3 regions of the Staphylococcus debuckii genome follow, and region 2 is predicted to be linked to each of the others. Evidence: a T-box and tRNA genes for the amino acid it is inferred to sense, from the RefSeq annotation. Region 2 holds a T-box; the other regions hold tRNA genes.
The links. The T-box of region 2 lies ahead of CNQ82_RS08155 (valine--tRNA ligase). A T-box ahead of a tRNA ligase gene usually reads a tRNA of that ligase, here a tRNA-Val.
Positions count from the first base shown of each region.

Region 1: it has a tRNA-Val gene. The T-box ahead of CNQ82_RS08155 (valine--tRNA ligase) is inferred to sense a tRNA for this amino acid. The anticodon was not compared.
Region 3: it has a tRNA-Val gene. The T-box ahead of CNQ82_RS08155 (valine--tRNA ligase) is inferred to sense a tRNA for this amino acid. The anticodon was not compared.

Region 1 is NZ_CP033460.1:2,129,540-2,133,920, reverse strand. It holds rRNA gene CNQ82_RS10290 (23S ribosomal RNA) at 1-2,105, shown strand, start outside; rRNA gene rrf (5S ribosomal RNA) at 2,174-2,288, shown strand; tRNA gene CNQ82_RS10280 (tRNA-Asn) at 2,300-2,374, shown strand; tRNA gene CNQ82_RS10275 (tRNA-Glu) at 2,378-2,449, shown strand; tRNA gene CNQ82_RS10270 (tRNA-Val) at 2,459-2,534, shown strand; tRNA gene CNQ82_RS10265 (tRNA-Tyr) at 2,558-2,641, shown strand; tRNA gene CNQ82_RS10260 (tRNA-Gln) at 2,649-2,723, shown strand; tRNA gene CNQ82_RS10255 (tRNA-Lys) at 2,727-2,799, shown strand; gene cdaA (diadenylate cyclase CdaA) at 2,988-3,794, shown strand; gene CNQ82_RS10245 (CdaR family protein) at 3,796-4,381, shown strand, end outside.
Region 2 is NZ_CP033460.1:1,724,314-1,728,694, reverse strand. It holds gene CNQ82_RS08170 (AbrB family transcriptional regulator) at 1-799, shown strand, start outside; gene pcp (pyroglutamyl-peptidase I) at 878-1,519, opposite strand; gene CNQ82_RS08160 (DNA-3-methyladenine glycosylase I) at 1,566-2,123, opposite strand; T-box leader at 2,182-2,396, shown strand; gene CNQ82_RS08155 (valine--tRNA ligase) at 2,435-4,381, shown strand, end outside.
Region 3 is NZ_CP033460.1:37,453-41,833, forward strand. It holds rRNA gene CNQ82_RS00190 (16S ribosomal RNA) at 1-1,214, opposite strand, end outside; tRNA gene CNQ82_RS00195 (tRNA-Ala) at 1,339-1,414, opposite strand; tRNA gene CNQ82_RS00200 (tRNA-Pro) at 1,436-1,509, opposite strand; tRNA gene CNQ82_RS00205 (tRNA-Arg) at 1,544-1,620, opposite strand; tRNA gene CNQ82_RS00210 (tRNA-Leu) at 1,632-1,720, opposite strand; tRNA gene CNQ82_RS00215 (tRNA-Gly) at 1,728-1,802, opposite strand; tRNA gene CNQ82_RS00220 (tRNA-Lys) at 1,832-1,904, opposite strand; tRNA gene CNQ82_RS00225 (tRNA-Thr) at 1,917-1,992, opposite strand; tRNA gene CNQ82_RS00230 (tRNA-Val) at 2,000-2,075, opposite strand; rRNA gene rrf (5S ribosomal RNA) at 2,086-2,200, opposite strand; gene lysS (lysine--tRNA ligase) at 2,764-4,257, opposite strand; gene dusB (tRNA dihydrouridine synthase DusB) at 4,270-4,381, opposite strand, start outside.

The sequences.
Region 1 (4,381 bases), 410 kb from region 2:
GCGGAGAAATTCCAATCGAACCTGGAGATAGCTGGTTCTCTCCGAAATAGCTTTAGGGCTAGCCTCAAGTGATGATTGTTGGAGGTAGAGCACTGTTTGGACGAGGGGCCCCTCTCGGGTTACCGAATTCAGACAAACTCCGAATGCCAATCAATTTAACTTGGGAGTCAGAACGTGGGTGATAAGGTCCATGTTCGAAAGGGAAACAGCCCAGACCACCAGCTAAGGTCCCAAAATATATGTTAAGTGGCAAAGGATGTGGTATTGCCCAGACAACTAGGATGTTGGCTTAGAAGCAGCCATCATTTAAAGAGTGCGTAATAGCTCACTAGTCGAGTGACACTGCGCCGAAAATGTACCGGGGCTAAACATATTACCGAAGCTGTGGACTGTCCTTCGGACAGTGGTAGGAGAGCGTTCTAAGGGCGTCGAAGCATGATCGCAAGGACATGTGGAGCGCTTAGAAGTGAGAATGCCGGTGTGAGTAGCGAAAGATGGGTGAGAATCCCATCCACCGATTGACTAAGGTTTCCAGAGGAAGGCTCGTCCGCTCTGGGTTAGTCGGGTCCTAAGCCGAGGCCGACAGGCGTAGGCGATGGATAACAGGTTGATATTCCTGTACCGCCAATAATCGTTTTAAGCGATGGGGGGACACAGTAGGATAGGCGAAGCGTGCTGTTGGAGTGCACGTCCAAGCAGTAAGACTGAATGGTAGGCAAATCCGCCATTCATAAGGTCAAGCTGTGATGGGGAGAGGAAACATGTTTTCCTCGAGTCGTTGATTTCACACTGTCGAGAAAAGCCTCTAGCTAGAGATTTGGCGCCCGTACCGCAAACCGACACAGGTAGTCAAGATGAGAATTCTAAGGTGAGCGAGAGAACTCTCGTTAAGGAACTCGGCAAAATGACCCCGTAACTTCGGGAGAAGGGGTGCTCTTTAGGGTTCACGCTCTGAAGAGCCGCAGTGAATAGGCCCAAGCGACTGTTTATCAAAAACACAGGTCTCTGCTAAACCGTAAGGTGATGTATAGGGGCTGACGCCTGCCCGGTGCTGGAAGGTTAAGAGGAGTGGTTAGCTTCTGCGAAGCTACGAATCGAAGCCCCAGTAAACGGCGGCCGTAACTATAACGGTCCTAAGGTAGCGAAATTCCTTGTCGGGTAAGTTCCGACCCGCACGAAAGGCGTAACGATTTGGGCACTGTCTCAACGAGAGACTCGGTGAAATCATAGTACCTGTGAAGATGCAGGTTACCCGCGACAGGACGGAAAGACCCCGTGGAGCTTTACTGTAGCCTGATATTGAAATTCGGCACAGCTTGTACAGGATAGGTAGGAGCCTTGGAAACGTGAGCGCCAGCTTACGTGGAGGCGTTGGTGGGATACTACCCTAGCTGTGTTGGATTTCTAACCCGCGCCATTCATCATGGCGGGAGACAGTGTCAGGCGGGCAGTTTGACTGGGGCGGTCGCCTCCTAAAGTGTAACGGAGGCGCTCAAAGGTTCCCTCAGAATGGTTGGAAATCATTCATAGAGTGTAAAGGCATAAGGGAGCTTGACTGCGAGACCTACAAGTCGAGCAGGGTCGAAAGACGGACTTAGTGATCCGGTGGTTCCGCATGGAAGGGCCATCGCTCAACGGATAAAAGCTACCCCGGGGATAACAGGCTTATCTCCCCCAAGAGTTCACATCGACGGGGAGGTTTGGCACCTCGATGTCGGCTCATCGCATCCTGGGGCTGTAGTCGGTCCCAAGGGTTGGGCTGTTCGCCCATTAAAGCGGTACGCGAGCTGGGTTCAGAACGTCGTGAGACAGTTCGGTCCCTATCCGTCGTGGGCGCAGGAAATTTGAGAGGAGCTGTCCTTAGTACGAGAGGACCGGGATGGACATACCTCTGGTGTACCAGTTGTCGTGCCAACGGCATCGCTGGGTAGCTATGTATGGACGGGATAAGTGCTGAAAGCATCTAAGCATGAAGCCCCCCTCAAGATGAGATTTCCCAACTTCGGTTATAAGATCCCTCAAAGATGATGAGGTTAATAGGTTCGGGGTGGAAGCATAGCGATATGTGGAGCTGACGAATACTAATCGATCGAAGACTTAATCCAATTTCAAGTTTTGATTGGTAAACTGATTTTACTTACTATCTAGTTTTGAATGTATAAACATTCTATTGTCTGGTGACAATGGCAAAGAGGTCACACCTGTTCCCATGCCGAACACAGAAGTTAAGCTCTTTAGCGCCGATGGTAGTCGGACTTACGTTCCGCAAGAGTAGGACGTTGCCAGGCAATACTATTATTCCACAGTAGCTCAGTGGTAGAGCTATCGGCTGTTAACCGATCGGTCGTAGGTTCGAGTCCTACCTGTGGAGCCATATGGCCCCGTGGTCAAGCGGTTAAGACACCGCCCTTTCACGGCGGTAACACGGGTTCGAGTCCCGTCGGGGTCATTACATATTGGAGAATTAGCTCAGCTGGGAGAGCATCTGCCTTACAAGCAGAGGGTCGGCGGTTCGAACCCGTCATTCTCCACCATTTTATTGAACTAAATACATGCTGGAGGGGTAGCGAAGTGGCTAAACGCGGCGGACTGTAAATCCGCTCCTTCGGGTTCGGCAGTTCGAATCTGCCCCCCTCCACCATCATTAATGGGCTATAGCCAAGCGGTAAGGCAACGGACTTTGACTCCGTCACTCACTGGTTCGAATCCAGTTAGCCCAGCCATTAGAGCCATTAGCTCAGTTGGTAGAGCATCTGACTTTTAATCAGAGGGTCAGAGGTTCGAATCCTCTATGGCTCACTCTTAGCACTCTTTTTGAAGAGTGCTTTTTTTATGTCTTTTTTTAAAGAAGTGAAATTAATAATTATCTATTATGTATTTTCATTCAAGGCTATCGTTATTTTTATGATATAATTTGATTGTATGATGGCTGTTTATCAACTTGATAAAATAGTTTTCATTGTAATTAGGTTACCGGAGGAGATGCTATGAATTTTGGCAGCTTTTTTGAAAATTTTAACACGGTAAAGTTAATAACTAGTGTATTAGATTTAGTCATCGTCTGGTATGTGATTTATCTTCTAATCACGGTATTTAAAGGTACAAAAGCTATTCAACTCCTCAAAGGAATCATTGTCATTGTAATTGGTCGATGGGTAAGTGCAGCTTTGGATTTGACTACAACAGCTCGCTTGTTCGATATGGTTATTCAATGGGGATTCTTGGCAATTATTGTAATCTTCCAACCAGAAATTCGTCGAGCTTTAGAACAATTGGGGCGAGGAAACTTATTCCGTCGCTATACTGCCAGTACTTCAGCTGATCAACAAAAATTGATTAAATCAGTTTCTGGTGCTGTACAATATATGGCTAAGAGACGTATTGGTGCCTTAATTGTTTTTGAGAAGAAAACAGGTTTACAAGATTATATTGAAACAGGTATCCCAATGGATTCAGATATCTCACAAGAACTGTTAACTAATGTTTTCATTCCAAATACACCATTACACGATGGCGCAATGATTATTCAAGGTACTAAGATAGCAAGTGCAGCTTGTTATTTACCGCTCTCTGATAGTTCTAAGATTTCGAAAAGCTTAGGTACAAGACACCGAGCTGCTGTTGGTATTTCAGAAGTATCGGATGCATTTACTGCGGTAGTATCAGAAGAAACAGGTTCTATTTCTATAACCTTTGATGGGAAACTCCGTAAAGACATTTCATTAGAAGTCTTTGAAGAATTATTAGCTGAACATTGGTTTGATACCAGACTTCAAAAGAAAGGTGTGAATTAAAATGTTTGAGAACAAATGGGGCTTACGGTTTGTAGCATTTGTCTTAGCATTAGCCTTCTTTTTAACTGTGAATAATGTCTTTGGTAATATTTTCAGTTCTTCAGCGTTGACGCAAAGTACAACGCGAACAATACAAAATGTGCCAGTAGAAGCTACATATAATAGTAAAGAATTATACGCATCTGGTATACCTGAAAATGTAGATGTCCAATTGAAGGGTTCGCAATCGAAAGTTTTAAAAGCACAACAGTCTGATGATATTAAAGTGGAACTAGATTTAACTAAAACGAAACTGGGGAAACATAAAGTCGACTATGTTATTAAAGGATTGGACAAAGACGTAGAAGGTACTGTTAATCCTAAACAGGCTAATGTGAATTTAGAGAAAAAGATCACTAAAGAAATGACTGTTCAAGCTGATGTGAGCAATAAGGACATTAATTCAGATTACAAAATTGCAAATGAATATGTTTCTCCACATAAAGTCAAAGTAATTGGCGGTGAACATCAAGTGGATAATATTGCGTATTTGAAAGCAACTTTCAAAGATAATAACAATGTTAGCCAAGACACGACAGACTCTGGAG
Region 2 (4,381 bases):
ATTATTAGTATTAGCTATTTTAATTGCTTATTTCTTTAAAAAGATAGCACGAGTCAACACTGAAACAGCGCTATTAAGTGTAATTCCAGGCGCTTTGAGCCAAATGTTGATTATGGCTGAAGAAGATAAAAGAGCAAATATTTTAGTTGTAAGTTTGACTCAAACTTCACGGATTATCTTTGTGGTGATTTTAATTCCGATGCTTTCTTATTTTATGTCTAGTGGAAATTCAGAAGGCGGCGCAGCAAAAGCAGTAAAATTAAAACCACTCAGTGAGGCACTTTCAATTTGGCAGATTATCTTTTTAATTATAGCGGTAGCAATAGTTTATATTTTAATGGATAAAATCAATTTTCCTACAAAACAATTATTAGCTCCTATTGTCGTTTTAATTGCATGGAATATGATTACAAACGCTACTTTTACTTTAGATAATTATCTTATAGCTGGAGCGCAAGTTGCTTATATGATACGTATTGGTATACAAATTTCCAAATTATTAAGTGATTTAAAGGGCAGAGTCGCAGTTGCGATTGCCTTTCAAAATGTAATGTTGATTTTATGTGCAGGGATTATGGTGTTCTTTGTGCATTTATTCAACCATATGTCACTCAATGATTTATTCTTGGGAGCAGCTCCTGGCGGTATGAGTCAAATCGTCTTGGTAGCTCTAGAAACTCATGCGGATGTAGCAATTATCTCTAGTTTCCACATCTTTAGAATCTTCTTTATCTTATTCTTGATTGCACCGGCAATTAAGTACTTCTTAAATTACACAGAACGTGCTGCTAAAAAATAAGAATAAAAACTTAGTGTGAAATTGTCTAAGCAATAACAAGAGTTGGAACATATATTTTGTTCCAACTCTTGTACTTTATTATTGGATTTCCCCTAGAGGTTTTTTGATATCAGGACCATCTTTGGAAATCGCTCCAATTGCAGCTTCTAGTCCTGTTACAATACTACTTAAGGCCATAGAAGGTTTATCAGGCTTATCTACAACTTGCTCTGGTATGAACGGAACATGTATAAAGCCGAATAGCATTTCAGGATATTGTGTAGCTTGCAGGTATCCGAGTTGATAAAGAATATGATTACATACAAATGTACCTGCAGTGTTGGATAGTGAAGCTGGGACACCTGCATCTTTAATTGACTGCGTCATTTTTTTGACAGGTAAATTTGAAAAGTAAGCAGGTGCACCATCTGATTGAATAGGGATATCGATAGGTTGATTATTTTCATTATCAGGAATACGTGCATCATCGATATTAATACCTACGCGTTCAGGCGTTAAATGATAACGTCCGCCGGCTTGGCCGATTGCTAGCACTGCATCGTACGTATTTTCTTTTAATATTTCAGCAATCTTATCTGAAGATTTATGGAAAACAGTAGGGATTTCTAATTTAGTAATTTCGTGATGAGCGATTTTTTCAGGTAATAATTTGACCGCTTCTAAAGCTGGATTTGTGGCTTCTCCACCAAAAGGATCAAAAGCTGTAACTAAAATTTTCATAGTGATTTCATCTCCATTCAGTAGATTGTTTATTCAATGAGTGACTTCAGCGTTTGGGCTTATAAGGGCAATCTTCTAAATGAGCATCATATAACCCAGCGGCTTCTAAAAAGGAAAACATCGTTACAGGACCCATAAACTTAAAGCCGTATTTTTTCAAATCCTTAGACATTTGTTTCGCACGCTCGTCTACCGTAATACGGTCGGCAGGCGTTTTATAATGTAAATCAATAGGTTGAAAATCTACATATGACCATAAGAACTTGCTAAAACTGCCGTGTATTTTTTCTATCTCTAGATATCCTTGAGCTTGACTCACAATAGCTTCTATTTTTTTGCGATAATGGACAATCCCTGGAAATTCCATCAGTAGATCGATATCTTCTTCCGTCATTGAGGCGATTTTTTCCGGCTCAAAATGGTAGAAAGCTTCTCTGTATGCTTCTCTCTTTTTTAAAATAGTCAGCCAAGAAAGTCCTGCATGCTGAGATTCTAAAGCCATTAATTCAAAAAGTTTTCTGCTGTCGTGAAGCGGTTGTCCCCACTCGTTATTATGATACTCTAGATAAATTGGATCAGTTGTTCCAAAGGCGCAATCTGACATATTTTTATACCACCTCATTGACTTATTTTGTAGTTCTATTATACTATAAATAAGTAAGTGAATAATACAAATCGGGAAGAGTACACAGTCTTTCATTTTTGAAGAGAGTACATGGTTGGTGAGAATGTATAATGAAACTGTTGAAGGTAGCCCGCTTGGATCTTTATTTGAACCTAAGTAGGATAAAGCGTAATTGAGCGTTAATCAATATAAGTGCTTCATAGTAGATGCTATGTTGAATTTAGGTGGTACCACGGAACATCCGTCCTATGTTTAGGAACGGGTGTTTTTATTTTTAAGGAGGAAATTCAATGGAAATGAAACCAAAATACAATCCGACTGAAGTAGAAGCCGGACGTTATCAAGAATGGGTTGAAAAAGGCTATTTCAGACCCAGCGGTGATAAATCAAAAGAAACTTATACAATTGTTATTCCGCCTCCGAATGTAACTGGTAAATTGCATTTAGGACATGCTTGGGATACAACTTTACAAGATATTCTGACTAGAATGAAACGTATGCAAGGATACGATACATTATATTTACCAGGTATGGACCATGCTGGTATTGCGACTCAAGCAAAAGTAGAAGCAAAATTAAATGAACAAGGTATCTCACGTCACGATATCGGCCGTGAGAAATTCCTTGAAGAAGTGTGGAGTTGGAAAGATGAGTATGCATCTTTCATTCGTCAACAATGGGCGAAATTAGGTTTAGGTTTAGATTATGACCGAGAACGTTTTACTTTGGATGATGGATTGAGTAAAGCGGTTAGAAAAGTCTTTGTAGATATGTATAACAAAGGACTGATTTACCGCGGTGAACGTATCATCAACTGGGATCCGGAAGCGCGTACTGCTTTATCTGATATTGAAGTGGTGCATGAAGACGTAGAAGGTAAATTCTATCACTTCAAATATCCGTATGCGGATGGAGAAGGTTATATTGAAATTGCGACTACACGTCCTGAAACAATGCTTGGCGATACAGCTATCGTAGTTAATCCTAATGACGAACGATACAAAGACGTTATCGGCAAAAAAGTTATCTTACCGATTGTAAATCGCGAATTACCAATTCTTGCAGACGAATACGTAGATGTTGAATTCGGTAGTGGTGCGATGAAAGTAACACCTGCTCATGATCCTAATGACTTTGAAATCGGTCAAAGACACGATTTAGAATCAATTATTGTTATGGATGAAGAAGGTAAAATGAACGATAAAGCAGGTAAATATGAAGGTATGGACCGCTTCGAATGCCGTACTCAACTTGTCGAAGACTTAAAAGCGCAAGATTTAGTCATTAAAATAGAAGATCATGTGCATGCAGTTGGTCATTCTGAAAGAACTGGCGCAGTAGTTGAACCTTATTTATCTACACAATGGTTTGTTAATATGGAACCTTTAGCTAAACAAGCTTTAGATAATCAAAAAACAGATAATCGTATTAATTTTGTTCCAGAACGTTTTGAACATACCTTCAATCAATGGATGGAAAATATCCGAGACTGGACAATTTCACGTCAATTGTGGTGGGGTCACCAAATTCCAGCTTGGTATCATAAAGAAACTGGAGAAATTTATGTAGGAGAAACAGAACCAGAAGATGCAGAAAACTGGGTGCAAGATGAAGATGTCTTAGATACTTGGTTCTCTAGCGGATTATGGCCGTTCTCAACATTAGGCTGGCCTGACGTTGAATCTGAAGATTATCAACGCTATTACCCAACTAACGCGCTCGTAACTGGATACGATATTATTTTCTTCTGGGTAGCGCGTATGATTTTCCAAGGACTTGAATTTACAGGTGAACGTCCATTTGATGATGTGTTATTGCATGGTTTAGTTCGTGCTGAAGATGGTCGTAAGATGAGTAAGTCATTGGGCAATGGTGTGGATCCAATGGATGTTATCAATGAGTATGGCGCAGATAGCTTAAGATATTTCTTAGCAACAGGATCGTCACCAGGTCATGATTTGCGTTATTCAACTGAAAAAGTGGAATCAGTATGGAACTTTATCAATAAAATTTGGAATGCTGCAAGATTCAGTATTATGAATATTGGCGAAGAATTCAAATTTGAAGATATCGATTTAACTCATAATTTATCTTTAGCAGATAAATGGATTTTGACACGCTTAAATGAAACAGTTAAAACAGTTACTGATTTAAGTGATCGCTATGAGTTTGGTGAAGTAGGACGTGCATTATACAACTTTATCTGGGATGAATTCTGTGATTGGTATATTGAAATG
Region 3 (4,381 bases), 1.0 Mb from region 2:
ATGATGATTTGACGTCATCCCCACCTTCCTCCGGTTTGTCACCGGCAGTCAACTTAGAGTGCCCAACTTAATGCTGGCAACTAAGCTTAAGGGTTGCGCTCGTTGCGGGACTTAACCCAACATCTCACGACACGAGCTGACGACAACCATGCACCACCTGTCACTTTGTCCCCCGAAGGGGAAGACTCTATCTCTAGAGCGGTCAAAGGATGTCAAGATTTGGTAAGGTTCTTCGCGTTGCTTCGAATTAAACCACATGCTCCACCGCTTGTGCGGGTCCCCGTCAATTCCTTTGAGTTTCAGCCTTGCGGCCGTACTCCCCAGGCGGAGTGCTTAATGCGTTAGCTGCAGCACTAAGGGGCGGAAACCCCCTAACACTTAGCACTCATCGTTTACGGCGTGGACTACCAGGGTATCTAATCCTGTTTGATCCCCACGCTTTCGCACATCAGCGTCAGTTGCAGACCAGAAAGTCGCCTTCGCCACTGGTGTTCCTCCATATCTCTGCGCATTTCACCGCTACACATGGAATTCCACTTTCCTCTTCTGCACTCAAGTTTTCCAGTTTCCAATGACCCTCCACGGTTGAGCCGTGGGCTTTCACATCAGACTTAAAAAACCGCCTACGCGCGCTTTACGCCCAATAATTCCGGATAACGCTTGCCACCTACGTATTACCGCGGCTGCTGGCACGTAGTTAGCCGTGGCTTTCTGATTAGGTACCGTCAAGGTGCGCATAGTTACCTACGCACTTGTTCTTCCCTAATAACAGAGTTTTACGATCCGAAGACCTTCATCACTCACGCGGCATTGCTCCGTCAGGCTTTCGCCCATTGCGGAAGATTCCCTACTGCTGCCTCCCGTAGGAGTCTGGACCGTGTCTCAGTTCCAGTGTGGCCGATCACCCTCTCAGGTCGGCTACGTATCGTTGCCTTGGTAAGCCGTTACCTTACCAACTAGCTAATACGGCGCGGGTCCATCTATAAGTGACAGCAAAACCGTCTTTCATTGCGGAACCATGCGGTTCCGCATATTATCCGGCATTAGCCCCGGTTTCCCGGAGTTATTCCAGTCTTATAGGTAGGTTACCCACGTGTTACTCACCCGTCCGCCGCTAACATCAGAGGAGCAAGCTCCTCATCTGTTCGCTCGACTTGCATGTATTAGGCACGCCGCCAGCGTTCATCCTGAGCCAGGATCAAACTCTCCATAAAAGTTTATGATTTGTTTGACTAGCTCATAAAAAACTAATTTGTTTTAAAACGTCTAAGACGTTTATTAATTGGAATTAACGTTGACATATTGTCATTCAGTTTTCAATGTTCATTTTAATATAAATGGTGGAGACTAGCGGGATCGAACCGCTGACCTCCTGCGTGCAAAGCAGGCGCTCTCCCAGCTGAGCTAAGCCCCCAATATAATAATCAAATAAGAGTCGGGAAGACAGGATTCGAACCTGCGACCCCTTGGTCCCAAACCAAGTGCTCTACCAAGCTGAGCTACTTCCCGTCATTCAATTATGTAATGGTAATAAAATTATAAATGGCGCGCCCGATAGGAGTCGAACCCATAACCTCTTGATCCGTAGTCAAACGCTCTATCCAGTTGAGCTACGGGCGCTAATATTTATATGGTGCCGAGGACCGGAATCGAACCGGTACGGTAATCACTTACCGCAGGATTTTAAGTCCTGTGCGTCTGCCAGTTCCGCCACCCCGGCAAAATAATGGAGCAGAAGACGGGATTCGAACCCGCGACCCCAACCTTGGCAAGGTTGTATTCTACCGCTGAACTACTTCTGCATTATTTTGTAAGTATAATGGAAAACTGATGAGCCATAGAGGATTCGAACCTCTGACCCTCTGATTAAAAGTCAGATGCTCTACCAACTGAGCTAATGGCTCAAAAGATTAAGATGGTGCCGGCCAGAGGACTTGAACCCCCAACCTACTGATTACAAGTCAGTTGCTCTACCAGTTGAGCTAGGCCGGCTACTAAATGGTGGAGAATGACGGGTTCGAACCGCCGACCCTCTGCTTGTAAGGCAGATGCTCTCCCAGCTGAGCTAATTCTCCGAATTATATTGCCTGGCAACGTCCTACTCTTGCGGAACGTAAGTCCGACTACCATTGGCGCTAAAGAGCTTAACTTCTGTGTTCGGCATGGGAACAGGTGTGACCTCTTTGCCTTTGTCACCAGACAATGTATTGTTAATGTAGTTTTTCGTGTTTTCCACTTAAACTATATTAACTGGTTTTCTTAACATTTGCAATAGTCAATTTTACACTCAGTTAAAATCTTATTTACAAATGTGTAACGCGTTCTTTTTGACGACTCTTATATATTACTACATCTTAAAGTCTTTGTCAACACTTTTTTAAAATATTTTTGAATCCTTCATATTCATGCAAAAACACTCATAAAATGTTGCGTTGTTTGTCAGAACAATTAACAATTATACACGCTTTAAAAATTAATGCAAGGGTTTTTCTTAAGTTTTTTGAAATTCTTTTAAGCTTTTGTAATATACGTTTAATCTCATCGCTTTGAGATGCTGAAACTACTTTATTACCCTTCCTATAATATTAAAAGAGACCGGAGCAACGTCATGTTCCGGTCTCTTTCTCTTGAACTGCTAGTAGCTATCTAAATAGAATGCGTACTTATTTTAAGCTTCATTCTATTCTGGTCAGCTTTTAGAGGGAGGTAGGAAGATAAATTAATATTCTGCCTAACTCCACGATCACTTTGCATCAGAGTTTATTATTTTTGACGCATGTATGGGAATAATAACACGTCTCTGATAGACGGTGAATTAGTTAATAACATTACAAGTCTATCAATACCAATTCCTAATCCGCCTGTTGGAGGCATACCGTATTCTAATGCTTCAATATAGTCTTCATCCATTTCGTGCGCTTCATCGTTGCCTTGCTCTTTCTCTTTTAGTTGCGCTTCAAATCTTTCTCGTTGATCGATAGGATCATTTAATTCTGTAAATGCGTTTGCATGTTCACGACCTACGATAAACAATTCAAAACGGTCTGTAAATCTAGGGTCTTCTGGATTTTTCTTAGCTAATGGAGAAATTTCGATTGGATGACCATAAACAAATGTTGGTTGAATAAGCGTTTCTTCAACTTTTTGTTCAAAGAACTCATTCAAGATATGGCCATAAGTCATATGATCTGTTATTTCGATATTATGTTCTTTCGCAAGTTCACGTGCTTCTTCATCAGATTTTACATCAAAGAAGTTTACACCTGTAGCTTCTTTTACAGCATCTACAATGTGGACACGTTTCCATGGTGAATCTAAATCTACTTCGTATTCTCCATAAGGCACAACTGCTGTACCTAATACTTTTTTAGAAATGTGTCGGATAGTACCTTCTGTTAAATCCATAATGTCATGGAAATCAGCGTAGGCTTCGTATAACTCAATCATTGTAAACTCAGGGTTATGTCTTGTTGATACACCTTCGTTACGGAAGACACGACCAATTTCATATACTTTTTCCAATCCGCCTACAATAAGACGTTTTAAGTGCAACTCAATTGCAATACGCATATATAATGTTGCGTCTAAAGCATTGTGATGTGTAACGAAAGGACGTGCTGCAGCACCACCAGCGATTTGATGCATCATCGGTGTTTCAACTTCTAAGAAACCTTTGTCATTTAAATAATTACGCATTTCTTGGATGATTTTACTACGGTTAATGAAAGTTTGTGTACTTTCTTGGTTTGTAATTAAATCTAAATAACGTTGACGATAGCGTTGTTCTACATCTTGCAAACCATGGAATTTGTCTGGTAATGGACGTAATGATTTTGATAACAATGTAAATGATTTAGCTTTAACACTGAGTTCACCTGTGTTAGTTTTGAACATTACACCTTTGATACCTACGATGTCCCCTAAATCTGCCATTTTCCAAATTGCAAATTGATCTTCACCAACTTGGTCTTTACGTACATAAATTTGGATTTGTCCTGATAAATCTTGAATATGCGCAAAGCCCGCTTTACCTTTACCGCGTTTAGTCATTAAACGTCCAGCAATCGCTACGTGTGCTTCTGGCTCATCTTCTTTTTCATGTAATTCTTCTTTAGAAAATTGATCCCATTTTTCTTTTAATTCTTCAGCATCTGCTGTACGTTCAAAACGTTTACCGAAAGGATCAATTCCTAAATCGATTAATTCTTGTAATTTTTGACGGCGGACCTGCATTTGGTCATTCATTTCTTCTGACATGTTACCTCTCCTTTAAGCTTGTTGGGTTGCTGTTGCTGCTGTTGCTTCTGCTTGGAAATTCTGCAGAATATCAATCATTTCTTGTTCAGTGTTTGCTTGGTTCAATGCTTTACGGGCTTTTCCG